4 regions of the Psychrobacter sp. UBA6739 genome follow, and region 1 is predicted to be linked to each of the others. Evidence: predicted binding sites of a transcription regulator. Region 1 holds the regulator's gene; each other region holds the start of a gene.

Region 1 (3,639 bases):
CCACATGTGCATTACGGTATTTATATCAATGGTAGTGCAGTGAACCCTTACCCACTTTTACAAAAAGATTAGGGTATCGCAGCTGATCTAATGTGGGCAGCTGGAAATACCATACTGAACGTCGAGCCTACCCCTTCTACTGATTCAATTTGTAAATTAGCCTCATGCTGATATAAAACGTGCTTAACAATTGCCAAACCTAGCCCTGTGCCGCCAGTCGCCCGACTACGACCTTTATCAATACGATAAAAACGCTCCGTCAACCGTGCGATATGCTCAGGTGCAATACCAATGCCGTTGTCTTCGACGGCAAATCGGCAACCTTCTGACGTTTTTGTCCAGCTAATGGCGATATTACCGCCCTTGGGCGTGTATTTGATGGCATTAATCACCAGATTAGAAAGCGCGCTATTTAGATACATCTCTGAGCCATACAGTCCGTCATAAGTGTCAATCTGCAAGTGAATGGTATGCCCATATTCTTGATTGTACGCTTGCGCATCATCATAAACATGGGTCAGCAGCTTGGTCATATCAATATAACTGAGCTCATGGGTTTCTTCGATTTCGATACGAGATAACAGCAATAAGTCATTTACAATTCTATTCATACGCGCAGTCTGTTGGCTCATCAGCTCAAACCCGCGCTTCCAATGCGGCGGCATATCTGGCTGATCCGAAAAATTTTCTAGATAGCCCATCATGACGGTCAACGGTGTGCGTAACTCATGCGAGACATTCGCCACAAAATCGCGGCGCATCTCCTCCAAATGATGCAAGCGCGTCACATCATAAATGATGAGCAGCTTCTCATCGCCAAAAGGCGTGAGCTCACACTTTAGATAACGCTTGGGCGCGCGCCACGAGACAATGTGCACACCATCCTGAGCGCCATCGTTAGGGTTGGTCGTCGCCTGATAATACTGACGAAATTCAGGCGCACTGATAAAGTCAAAAATGCACTTACCTTTATCTGATAATTGTAACAACATTAAATCTTCGGCGGCCTGATTCCACCATTCGAGCCCATCATCGTCATTGAGCAAAACCACCGCATCTCGTAATGCGCGTAGTGCGCTTCTAATTTTTTTGAGTTGATCCGTTGTATTCTGCTGAGTTGCTAGCAGTGATTTATTTTGTTGGTCGCCTTGAGCCGATATTAGGGTGTTCATCCATCATCCTTATCACTATTCGCCGTTTTTCACTGTGCTACGATTGACATACTGCTTTTATAGCGAATAAAAACCGTCCGTTAAATTGGTTCAATAAAGCTAGAAAATCGATAGCCTGTCCCGCGTACTGTCTGTATCAACGTATCACATTGATGTGGTCGTAGTAATGTCCGCAAACGTTTGATATGCACATCAATGGTTCTATCTTCGATATATACATTACCGCCCCATACTTGGTCTAGCAGCTGCGTCCGCGTATAGGCACGCTCTGGATGACTCATAAAAAATGCCAATAATCGATATTCCGTAGGACCAACATCAACCACTTTACCAGCCGCTGTCACTCGCTGACTTTTGGGATCAAGGCTCAAATTGCCGATTTCGATAGGTTTATCACTACTGAGCGCGTTACTACGACGCAATACTGCTTTGATTCTGGATATTAACTCTCGTGTCGAAAAAGGCTTGGTCATATAATCATCAGCACCAGCATCAAGGCCATGCACTTTGCTGTCCTCTTCACTTTTAGCCGTCAACATAATGACTGGTATCTCAGCGAGTAGCTCATCGTTTTTGAGCAATCGACAAAAATCAATGCCACTTTTATCTCCGGGCAGCATCCAATCTAGCAAAATCAGCGCAGGGCGGTGATCGACTACTTGTTGGTGCGCCTCAGATACATCCGCTGCCTGTAAACTATCAAATCCCGCCATCTCTAGCGTCATGACGATCATTTCACGAATCGCAGGTTCATCTTCAACAATCAAAATTTGCTCATTATACATACGGCATTCTCAGTGTTAGAGGACAACATTTAGCTGACAAAAAAGGCGATAAATGCTCGCCTGCTGCTCCCTATTAGACGGGGTAATTATGACAGTTTAATGACATTCAACTTTTAAGTGGTTCATAGGTCTCGTGACGGCTAATGCTTAGTTTACTCAATTCACTTCTAACAAGAAATTCAATGGCCCGTCATTGACGCTCGACACTTGCATATTAGCGCCAAACTGACCAGTTGCCACGTTTGGATGTTGCGTGTTGGCATAGGCGACCAATTGCGCAAACAACGCTTGCGCCGCATCAGGTGCCATCGCACCACCAAAGTCAGGGCGACGACCCTTGTCTGTTTTTGCCATTAGCGTAAACTGTGATACCAATAACAGTCCGCCACCAACTTGCTGGACGTTTTTATCCAGTTTGCCGTACTTGGCAGGATCATCATCATTATCAAAAATACGATAGGTGAGGATTTTATCCACCATGCGCTGGGCGCTTGTTAGGTCGTCATCAGGCCCTAAACCAATATAAGCCAATATGCCTTGCTCAATCGTACCAACACACTGCGCGTCGACGGTGACACTAGCATGGCGTACGCGCTGTATAAGTGCTTTCATTTACGGATTCCTTACCAATTATGCCCATACAATAATACGCCGTCCATGATAAAATACGGCCACTCTCTTGCTTATTAATTATTACATCACACCCTATTTTGGTAGCCTCATTATGAATGTATTCACTACTTTACAACAGCTTGTCCCGCAGCAGCAACTGAGTAAAGTTGCTGGGCGTCTAGCCGCTAGCCGCCATCCTTATGTTAAACGCACGTTTATCCGTAGCTTTGCTAAAGCCTACAACGTCAGCTTGGACGAGTATGAGCGCCAAAGTCTCAACGCCTATGAGAGCTTCAATGACTTTTTTACTCGTGAGCTAAAAGAAGACGCGCGCCCTATCGACATGACGCCTCATGGTATCGTCAGTCCTGCCGATGGTATTATCTCGCAGTTGGGTCAAATTGACGACCATAAATTGCTCCAAGCAAAAGGTCGCTATTATGACGTTGGTCAACTTCTTGCTGACAGTGAAGATGGGCGCTATTTTGCGGATGGCAGTTTTGCAACGGTTTATCTTGCGCCCAGTAACTATCACCGTGTACATATGCCCTTCGCCGGCACTCTGACCAAAACCCGTTATGTACCGGGTACGCTGTTTTCGGTCAACAATACTACGGCGGCGAACGTGCCAGACTTATTTGCGCGTAATGAACGCTTGGTTTGTCTGTTTGATACAGTATATGGTAAAGCAGCGGTGGTGATGGTTGGGGCGATGATTGTCGCTGGTATCGAAACGGTGGCAACTGGTAAAATTTCCCGCACTGATGATATTCAAGAAGCTGAGCACAATATGAGCTTTGAAAAAGGCGATGAGCTGGGGCGTTTTTATTTAGGCTCAACCGCAATTGTCATTCTACCAAAAGGCGCAAAAGCAGATTGGCAAGACAGTATGAAAGCCGATAGTGTGGTAAAAATGGGACAGCTATTGGGTGTCGCTAACACTCCATAGGCAAGCGATTTAACGACTCAAAAAAGCTCAGTTCAGCATCCTAATCTATGTTGAACTGAGCTTTTTATTGTGGATAATTATCTCATCGCAACATATTAGGGCGTGTCATCAATTAGCACAT
Region 2 (3,639 bases), on a different contig from region 1:
AGTGGTCGATGGTAAGCTTGAAATTGTCCAAGGTGATAGCAGTACTGAGCTAAAAGATGCCGAAAAATTCGTTGGTTTCGTCGGTGATGCAGAAAGCCCAACGGGTATTTTATTAAAAAACAACGGTTTGCATGCAGAGATTCAAATAGATGCCAATCATCCAGTCGGTAAAGACGACCCTGCACATATCAAAGATGTGCTGCTAGAGTCAGCTATTACGGCAATTCAAGACTGTGAAGACTCAATCGCTGCCGTCGATGCAGAAGAAAAAGTGGAAGTGTATCGCAATTGGCTTGGTCTCATGAATGGTGATTTGCAAGAAACCTTTGAAAAAGGTGGCAAAACCCGCACACGTCAGCAAAATCCAGATCGTGAATACACTACCCCAGATGGTGGTAAGCTTATCCTGCCAGGTCGTTCGTTATTGCTGATTCGTAACGTCGGTCACCTCATGCAAAACCCTGCAATATTGGTCGACTTGGGTGATGGTCAAGAACAAATATTTGAAGGCTTAATGGATGGCTTGATTACACCACTATTAACGCTCAATGACCTTAAAGGTAAAAATGCGCTATCGAATTCACGTAAAGGTTCAATGTATATCGTTAAACCAAAAATGCATGGTCCTGAAGAAGTCAAAATGGCCAACGATTTATTCAATGCAGTAGAAGACTTATTAGGATTAGAGCGTAATACCATCAAAATCGGTATCATGGATGAAGAGCGCCGTATGACGGTCAACTTGAAAGAAGCCATCCGCCAAGCGAAAGAGCGTGTCATTTTCATCAACACAGGTTTCTTAGATCGTACTGGTGATGAGATGCATACCAGCATGAATGCAGGTCCATTTGTACCTAAGGGTGAGATGAAGTCACAAGCATGGCAGCCAGCTTATGAGCAGTGGAACGTTGATATCGGTTTAGAGACTGGTTTACAAGGTGTTGCTCAGATTGGTAAAGGCATGTGGGCGAAGCCTGACGAGATGAAAGAGATGATGGACACCAAAGCTGCACATCCTAAGTCTGGAGCCAGTACCGCATGGGTACCGTCACCAACAGGGGCAACCTTGCACAGCATGCACTATCATCAAGTGAGTGTTGCTGATGTTCAAGACAGCCTAAAATCACGTGAGCGTGCCAGCTTAGACGACATTTTGACCATTCCATTAGCAAAAAATACTAATTGGACAGATGAAGAGAAACAGCAAGAGCTAGACAATAATGCTCAGGGCATCTTAGGATATGTTGTGCGTTGGGTAAACCAAGGCGTTGGTTGTTCTAAAGTACCGGATATCAATGATGTGGGTCTAATGGAAGACCGTGCGACTTTACGTATCTCAAGTCAACATATTGCCAACTGGTTGCATCACGATGTCGTGAGCGAGCAGCAAGTGATGGATACGATGAAGCGTATGGCAAAAGTAGTTGATGAGCAAAATGCAGGCGATAGTGACTATCAGACGATGGCAGATAGCTTTGACCACTCTTATGCATTCAAAGCGGCCTGTGACTTAGTGTTTAAAGGTCGCGAGCAGCCGAGTGGCTATACTGAGCCATTATTACATCAGGCACGCCTTGATCTAAAAGCAGGCTGCTAATATTGCGCAGGTTAATATTAGAATATGGCATGCTTGATATTACATTATGAGACTTATATGACTGACTAGGCTTCTTCTTGGTTTTTATACTTAATAAGAAGTCTGTGATAGCCATTGACTAAGGTTATAGTCTGGAAACAAGAGCAGTGAAAATACCTTTTTTACTGTTCTTGTAGCAATTTTTCGATCTCAATTGTGACTGTCAGTATGTCATAAACCACATTTATTATTTTTTATTAGCCGTACTTGTTAATGAACAAGTACGGCTTTATTTTTGTTAATCAAAGAGTATTCATTACGATAGTTTCAAGTTCTTGGTAATTATATTAATCAATAATATCTTTATCTATTTGAGCAGATAGGGATTTTTTTACAATGAACCACATTCTATAGTAGATATGGTGTTCAACAAATACTGGGTTTAAAAATCTAAAAAAAATGTTGCAAATTATGTCAAAGTTGTTATGCTTGTATTCGAAGTATGAGTTTGGTAACGGATGTTACGCAACGGAGCGATAAAGACCTAAGATTACATGGCATTTACTTTTTAATCCCAGTTATGTAAGTCATTGTTTTTTTCATCTTACTGTAATAGAACTTCGCCACACTTGTTTCTGACTAATCTCGGTAGCCAGTTACACATTATATCTTTGAGGATTTGTGACGATACCATTATGAGCACCAGCTAATAATAGCTAGCTTATTACTAAAATTGTAAAGTGGAGATACCCCATGAAAAAACTACTTTTAGCTACAGCAGTTGCTGCCTTATCTGTATCTGCAGCCAATGCAGCACCAACTGTTTATGGTAAAGCATTCTTAGCTGCCGACTACGTTAATGCTGAATATAATTCAGTTGGTAATGTAAATGACTTTGATGAAGATACAATAGAAATCAACTCTCATTCTTCACGTTTAGGTTTCAAAGGCTCTGAAGCCATGACTGCTAATACTGATGTTATTTATCAATTAGAGTATGGCACAAGCATCGATGGTGATAATGATACTTTCTCTAACCGTGATACATACCTAGGTATTAATAACAAGCAATTCGGTGAGTTCCGTGTTGGTAAAAACCAATCTAGCCTAGACAAAATTAACAACGTTGTTGTTAACGAAGGCTATTGGGATAACATGGGTACGAATGAAATGGAAGACGACGTTGTTGAAGCGTTGAATATGGCTGATAGTGGTCGTATTAATAGCTCAGTGATCTGGGCTGCACCAAAATACAATAACCTACCATTAGAATTGTATGCTATGTATAGCTCTGATGATGATAATTTCAACAATGATGCGGGCTTCGGTGTTGCAATGATGTTTGACCAAGGTACAGGCTTCACTGCTGGTGTGGCTTATGATAAAGACCAAAACATCAATGGTGATATCATCCGTGGTACGGCCACTGTAGACTTAGGAAAATACATCGCAGCCCCTATAACACTCGGTGCTTTGTATCAGGTTGCAGATTATGACTTTACTGGTTCTGAAAAAGAAAAAGGTCTAGTTGTGAGTGCTCAAATGGCGCTAGCTAACTTTGCACGTCCAGCTTCTATTTACACTCAGTACAACAAGACTGACAATCTAGCTGGTATTGATAACGCTGAATCAGATCAGATCGTTGTTGGCGGTAAGTACTTCTTTAAAGACAATATCATCATGCATGCCTATGCTGGTATGAACAATGCTGATAACGTTAATACTATGTATAACACTGGTGTTAAAGATCCTATTACTAATAAAGACATACTTGCCAAGGTAAAAGGCGATGCTGAAGTATTCGTAGTTGGTACTGGTCTAGAATACAAATTCTAATCTAAGCATTAGAATCTGATTATAAAAACTCATCCTTCGGGGTGAGTTTTTTTTGTTATATCCTTTTTGAGTGGGTAGTGCGTTATAATAGCTAAGTACTAAAACTTGAATGTTTCAAAGAGTTTATGCTTTTGCCCTATATTTTTTGACGTATTTTTAGTAAAATCCTTCTTTACCAATTACCGACAGAGTACTATGACCAAGTTTATATTTGTGACCGGTGGGGT
Region 3 (3,639 bases), on a different contig from region 1:
TTGACATAAAAAAACGCTTATCGGCATGATACTGATAAGCGTTTTTTATTTGAAACTTGCTTATAAATAACGTTAAATAAGATTTAAGCAAAAACCTTAATAAGCGTACGTGTTAAAAAATATTGACCAAAATGATATAACTGATTGCAGACATTGCCGCTGCTGCAGGAAGAGTAATGATCCATGCCAAACCGATAGGTTTCATCAACGCCCAATTGGTGTCTCTATTGACAATACCGATACCAAGTACCGCGCCAACTAGCGTATGCGTACTTGAGACGGGCAGCCCCATGGTTGATGCGCCCATAACCACTGCAGCCGCAGCCAATTCAGCTGAAAAACCAGAAGCGGGATGCATTTTTGCCAAATTTGTACCAACCGTTTGAATGACTTCTTTACCAATGAACCAAAGACCAACGATAAGCGCAACACCAAAGGTCAGCATGACAGCAGGTGGTACAGCGGCTTCAGTCGCAATGCTATTGGTACGGATAACATCCATAATCGCGGCAAAAGGACCGACTGCATTGGCAATATCGTTTGAGCCATGGCTAAAGGCAAAAGCAGAGGCGGTAAAGACTTGCATCCAGCTAAACATAATAAACGTCGCTTTGGTCAAATCTTCTTTATGTTTACCGCGGATACTCTTGGTATAGATAAAGGTCGCAAGCCACACTAGCGCCGCGATCATACCCATGATTAAAAAGCCTTGCAGCGTCGTCATGCCATTATTGACATTCTTTAGACCTTTAAAGATGACCAAAGAGGCCATGACCGCGCCGCCTGCAGCCGCAATGATAGGAACCCATTGCTTCAACGCTTTTAGCGTATCAAGGTTGCTGCGTTCATTTTCAATCTCATAAAGCTGTTTATAATAATCAGTCTCTAAATCTTCAACATCGCAATCATCATCTTTGTAGATTTCTTGATCACGCAACATCGCTGACGTATAGGCAAGTTGTTCTGATTCTGTTAAACCGTCCAAAAATTCTTTGTGGTTTTGTTTTAAGGTTTTTTTGTCGCCTTTCAAAGTCGCAATGTGCGCCTCTGTTCTATCATTATATTCGATGATATTTTTCTTAATCTGTCCATATAATACATAGGACAAAACGCCGCCCAATAGCGGTGATAATACCCAAGAAATCGCGATGGTGCCAATCGTACTCCAATTCACCGTTGACAATGCCATTTCAGTACCACCTAACGTGATACCTAATACAATAGAGCTACCAACAACGCCGCCAATAATGGCGTGCGTGGTCGAAACGGGCAGACCTTTTTTGGTGGCAAATAACAGCCAAAATGCGGCAGCGATGAGCGCTGACAGCATGACATAAATGAATTGGTTGGGCGTTACTGAAAGACCATCTAAATCGACAATGCCGCTTCGAATGGTATCGGTGACTTCACCACCTGCCAGTACGGCTCCGGACACTTCAAATATCGCTGCGATACCCAACGCTTGTGGAATGGTCAATGTCCCTGCACCTACTGAGGTACCAAAGGAGTTGGCGACATCGTTACCACCAATATTGAATGCCATAAAGACACCAAAAGCAGTAGCCACAATAAATAGCGTCGTCTGTTGACGCATCGTGTAATCTAGACCCCACCACAAAAAGTAGGCGGTCATCGCAATCAGTAAAATGGCAAAAAATAGATTTATTCTCATAGAACCGACTGATTTGACTGGCTCTGTAGAACTGTTGCTAATACCCATACGTTGATACGTCCTGCGTAAGCTGATTGAAATTATAGGCGGTTGATGACATTGCGCGGCTATTAATAATGCTCGTGATAGCTTCTGACATTAATATAACGTATATGAAACGCGCAATATGCTTGCTAAAAAACGGTTTTTCTTACTGCTATCTTGGTGCTTTACCCTAGCGCTTACCTTATATTTACTCGTATTTTATTGTACGTAAAGATAGTAAATAAGGTAAAACACATCACTCAATATGTCACAAAGCCGCAAGGAATATTGCCAAATCGTCTGATTACAGCAGCTTGCGGCTTAGAGATGTCGTAGTAATAATTTTGATGCTAATAACTGCTATTGTAAGAACCTTTACCAAACTTATTAACCAGAGTGATTAAAATGTCTGTGTCAAAGGATAAAACACGCTACTCACTCAGTGAGTTTAGTGCACAGCAGGAGCTATTACGCGCCTATTATATTAAATATAAGCGCATAATGCATGATGATATTGCAAGATTTGTAACTGCCAGCATATGTGTTAGAAAACATCCTGCTGTAACGCCGCATTATACTCTCTTTCCCTGAATTTATTTAACGTTAAATATATAATAATGACCAATCGCATATCAGCTGCCACACACCGCTGATAGTTGCTTAATCGCATGATCTAAAACATCCAAACGTGCTTGACGCTTCTCATTGGTCGCGATGACGCACCACGGTGCGTACTCTGTATCGGTACGTGCCAGCATATCCGCCGCAGACTGCACATAATCCGACCATTTATCACGGTTACGCCAGTCATCGTCCGTCAGCTTAAACTGCTTGTGCGGTGTCTCCTGACGTGCCTCAAAACGTTTAAGCTGTTCTTTTTTATCGATAGCCAACCAGTATTTGATAACGATTGTCCCCGCCGCGGCTAAATCCGCCTCAAAACGATTGATTTCATCGTAAGCACGCTGCCATTCCTCATCCGTGGCAAAACCCTCAATGCGCTCAACCAAAACGCGCCCATACCAAGTCCGATCAAAAATGGCAATACGGCTGATACGGTCGGTTTGCTCGTTCGGAAGTTTGGTCCAAAAACGCCATAGATAAGGATGTTGCAGCTCATATAGCATTGGCGCACTGATATTATAAATTTGATACTCGCGTGGGTCGAGCGGCGCCACCAATCTTTTGATCGCGCCACCTTTGCCAGAAGCGTCCATTCCTTCAAAGGCAAAAACGATATGACGCCCTTTGCGCGCACGCAGCAACTGGGCAAGGCGAACTTGTTTTTCTACCAACGCATCACGGTAGTCCGACTTATCAATCTCTGCATCATCGATATCTTTTAAAAATTTAGGAATTTTTACAGGTTCAAACTTTGCTGATTTGAGTGCTTGCTGAGCTTGCTTCTTAGCCTTTGATTTATCAGAGATTTTTACTGTATTTTTTTTACTATTCATTAGCGCGGTTTGCATCGCTTGTAGCACTTCATGGCAAAAGTGGTCAGCCGCATCTGACTTGTCATCACCATCAATGATGATCCAATCATCTTGCTGGCGTAGCAGAACGGTAGCCACTTGATTAAAGGTTTCGATAACTTTTTTACTATTCCAGTCAATTTGGTATAAAAACTGCGGATCGGCTTCATCGTCATTCAGTCGCGCTTGCAACGTTTCGATATCGACATGGAACCAGCATTTAAGCAGTCGGGTTTGATTGGCAGCTAAATCTTGTTCGAATGCTTGTAGCTTAATAAGCTGCTGCTGTAAATAGGCTTGCCATTGCGCAATCGGTAACGCTTTGTCGTTGTCTGACGTTGCCATACGCATGACGCTATAAAGCAGGTCAGCATACCAGTTGCCAAAATAAACCATTACATCGCCATGACGAGGTAACGCCTTGGTATGTGCCTGCCAAATCGGCTGATACGCTAAGGGACAATCACC
Region 4 (3,639 bases), on a different contig from region 1:
TTTGGCGTGACATAGCACAGCATGGCCGTACCGAACCAGCCAATCATTGCCGCGCCAATCGCACTGGTGATGTGGTCATAACCGGGTGCGATATCAGTCGTTAATGGTCCCAAGGTATAAAAAGGCGCGTCGGCACAAACTTCTAACTGCAAGTCCATATTTTCTTTAATACGGTTCATTGCTACGTGACCGGGACCTTCAATCATGACCTGTACGTCATGCTTCCACGCCACTTGGGTCAACTCGCCAAGGGTACGCAGCTCACCAAATTGCGCCTCGTCATTGGCATCTTGCAAACAACCTGGACGTAAGCCATCGCCTAGACTAAACGCCACATCGTACTGCTTCATGATTTCACAAATGTCTTCAAAATGAGTATATAAAAAGCTCTCTTTATTATGAAACATGCACCACTGCGCCATGATAGATCCGCCACGCGAGACGATGCCCGTTAAGCGTCCAGCAGTTAGCGGCACATACCGCAGCAGCACACCGGCGTGAATTGTAAAGTAATCGACACCTTGCTCTGCTTGCTCAATCAGCGTATCACGGAATATCTCCCACGTTAAATCTTCAGCCACGCCATCGACTTTTTCTAGCGCTTGATAAATTGGCACCGTACCAATTGGTACGGGCGAGTTACGAATCAGCCATTCACGCGTTTCGTGAATATGATTGCCAGTCGACAAATCCATGATGTTATCCGCACCCCAACGCGTGGCCCACGTCATTTTAGACACCTCTTCATCGATAGAAGAACCTAACGCTGAGTTACCGATATTTGCGTTGATTTTCACCAAGAAATTGCGTCCGATAATCATCGGCTCAGATTCAGGGTGATTGATATTGTTTGGAATAATCGCGCGACCTGCAGCCACTTCACTCCGCACAAACTCAGGGGTAATAACCGTCGGCGCATTAGCGCCAAAGTTCTCACCGTCATGTTGACGCATATCGGTTAGCTCATGCTGTTTTTGCGTTTCGCGAATGGCGATGTATTCCATCTCAGGGGTAATGATGCCGCGGCGTGCATAGTACATCTGCGTGACGTTACCTGCTTTGCCATCGACATCTTTGGCACGGCGAGGTTTGTCGATATGAGCGAATCTAAGGTTAGCAGTGCTGATATCGCGGGCGCGTGCCATTCCGTAAGAGCTAGACAGTCCGCTTAATTGCTCGGTATCACCGCGCTCAGCAATCCAGCCTTCACGCAGTTTCGGCAAGCCTTTCGTCAAATCAATCTCGACGTTGGGGTCGGTATACATGCCAGAGGTGTCATACACATAAAAGGGTGGATTCTGTTCCCATTCGTTCTCAGAAACGCCTTGCACAGGAGTAGGGTCAAGGGTGATCTCACGCATTGGTACTTGAATATCAGGACGTGAGCCTTCGATATAAACTTTACGGGACGCGGGCAAAATACGGTGTAAGTCGCGAGCATCTTCTTCAAAGCGCACGTCTGTTTGATCGCGGTGAGCGGGTGTTTTTAGGGCGTTTGCTTTTTTGTCCGCTTTGCTGTCAGTGGCATTGAGTGAGGCGCTGGCTGGGATATGGGTCTGAGCGGCACGGGTATTCGAGGTGGGGTTTGAAATAGTCATATGCTGTCCTAGCGTGTTGGTTTTTGAATAAAATCAACACCGCCAGTATCTGCGGAGGTAGCATCTGTTATCTAGACAAGTTTATATTGTGAGTACAACCCTACAACCAAAAATATCGTCACAGGTATTGGTTATCAAATATCAGACGCAGCTTTGTATCGATCGTCGCTATCAGGTCATGCATTACGCATATTCAGACAGTAGTGATGATAAAAAGGTATTTCTACGCGTCCATTGTCATAAATAACAAAGTGCTTAAGACTTCCCTGCGTCGGTACTAACCGCATCAGGTTCGGCGGGTGATCTCTCAGCGAATGTATTAGAACCAACGATCAGTCAGTCAATAATACACCGCACCCCGAGTCTGTCAGTGTTGTAAATCAACTCAATACTAACAAAGTTCTGCAATGAGGGCTAATGATATTTAGATGAAAATATCAGGCGTTGATTTTGAGGTTCGATGTTTTTATGAGAACGACTCTAGAGTACCAGTGATTAAAATCACTTGATATTACTTAGCTGTAGATAGCTTATCTAAATATTATGTAAAGCGAATGAAAGATTCTGGAGGTTGTCATTAAACTGTCATAAAAATTTGGCAAGATAGCACGCATGTCACAAACAATGCTTTTTTGTATCGTTGTTAAACTTTAGGAGTCCTACATGCGTTATTCGTTATTAGCAGTGGCCGTTAGTTGTACATTAGTGCTTACGGCATGTAATAAATCGACTGAAACGACAGAGTCAGCTGCGGATAGCAGTAGCGCTGTCACCACCACTGAAGCAACTACTCAGACAGCATCTGCTTCTGCAGCAGGTTTTAAATCTGCTGAGAATATCGCTATGAATATCACGGGTGCAGGGGCATCGTTCCCGCAGCCTATCTATGCTAAATGGTCTTACGACTATAACGCTGCTACCGGTGGTCAAGTCAATTACCAGTCGATTGGCTCTTCTGGTGGTATCAAACAAATCGAATCAAAGACAGTCGATTTTGGGGCGTCTGACGCGCCGATGACGCCTGAAGAGCTAGACGCAGCAGGCTTGATTCAGTTTCCGACGGTTATCGGCGGTGTTGTACCTATCGTAAACATCGACGGTGTTGAGCCGGGCGCGTTGAAATTAGACGGTGCAATGTTGGCAGACATCTATTTGGGTAAGATTAGCAACTGGAATGACCCTGCAATCAAAGCCATGAACCCAGATTTGACCTTGCCAGATGCAGCAATCACGACGGTATTCCGCTCAGACGGTTCAGGGACAACGTTTAACTTTACGGATTATCTTGCCAAGGTTTCACCAGACTGGAAAGACAGCGTCGGGGTTGATAAAACAGTCAAATGGCCAACGTCTGCGACTGGTGCAGGTGGTAAAGGTAACGAAGGGGTTTCAAGCTACGTCAACCGTATGAAAAACTCTATCGGTTATGTGGAATATGCTTACGCTAAGCAAAACAACATGTCACATACTGCATTGAAAAACGCTGCTGGCAACGTCGTTCAGCCATCTGCTGAGACATTTGCTGCGGCAGGTGATATCGACTGGTCAAAACAAGCGGGCTTTTATAAAGTCATCACCAACTCTGAGACTGAGCAAGCATGGCCGATCGCTGCTGCGACCTTTATCTTGGTACATAAGCAGCCAGAGAATCCTCAGCAAGTGGCTGGCGTGTTGAACTTCTTTGATTGGGCTTATACCCAAGGCGACGATAATGCCATGGCACTCGATTACGTACCATTTTCTGATGCAGCCGTTGCCTTATTCAAGGAAAAATGGAATGAGGTAAAAGGCAGTGATGGACAGCCTGTTTATAAGCCTGCTCAGTAACCTGTTTCTGCTAAATATTCTTTAATACCTTGTCAGTGCCTTACTAGTCCCTTTCGAGTTATCCTCTCGAATAACTATTCTCCGGTAGTTATTTGAGAGGTTTTATCACAGCAAATTTGATGACAAGTTTGTTGTGATAAAACCGAATGAATGCTTCTACTATTTTGACTTGATTCTATTTAATGCTGAGACACTTATGAATGATTTAAGGTCC

Evidence for each region. The regulator PhoB, encoded in region 1, activates phosphate uptake and scavenging genes when phosphate is short. The targets are predictions, from matches to a motif close to TGTCATNAANCTGTCATAA.
Region 2: the regulator PhoB is predicted to act here: its motif matches at 2,174-2,192, upstream of B2575_RS11885 (porin).
Region 3: the regulator PhoB is predicted to act here: its motif matches at 1,753-1,771, upstream of B2575_RS11275 (inorganic phosphate transporter).
Region 4: the regulator PhoB is predicted to act here: its motif matches at 2,171-2,189, upstream of pstS (phosphate ABC transporter substrate-binding protein PstS).

Annotation. Positions count from the first base shown of each region.
Region 1 covers NZ_DKHR01000015.1:53,541-57,179, reverse strand. The annotation lists gene B2575_RS03675 (M23 family metallopeptidase) at 1-72, shown strand, start outside; gene phoR (phosphate regulon sensor histidine kinase PhoR) at 69-1,172, opposite strand; gene phoB (phosphate regulon transcriptional regulator PhoB) at 1,253-1,957, opposite strand; gene dtd (D-aminoacyl-tRNA deacylase) at 2,114-2,569, opposite strand; gene asd (archaetidylserine decarboxylase) at 2,682-3,518, shown strand.
Region 2 covers NZ_DKHR01000055.1:16,743-20,381, reverse strand. The annotation lists gene B2575_RS11890 (malate synthase G) at 1-1,597, shown strand, start outside; gene B2575_RS11885 (porin) at 2,330-3,412, shown strand; gene B2575_RS11880 (CTP synthase) at 3,608-3,639, shown strand, end outside.
Region 3 covers NZ_DKHR01000053.1:31,264-34,902, reverse strand. The annotation lists gene B2575_RS11275 (inorganic phosphate transporter) at 113-1,720, opposite strand; gene B2575_RS11270 (ATPase) at 2,329-3,639, opposite strand, start outside.
Region 4 covers NZ_DKHR01000022.1:17,098-20,736, reverse strand. The annotation lists gene thiC (phosphomethylpyrimidine synthase ThiC) at 1-1,598, opposite strand, end outside; TPP riboswitch at 1,845-1,969, opposite strand; gene pstS (phosphate ABC transporter substrate-binding protein PstS) at 2,262-3,425, shown strand; gene pstC (phosphate ABC transporter permease subunit PstC) at 3,622-3,639, shown strand, end outside.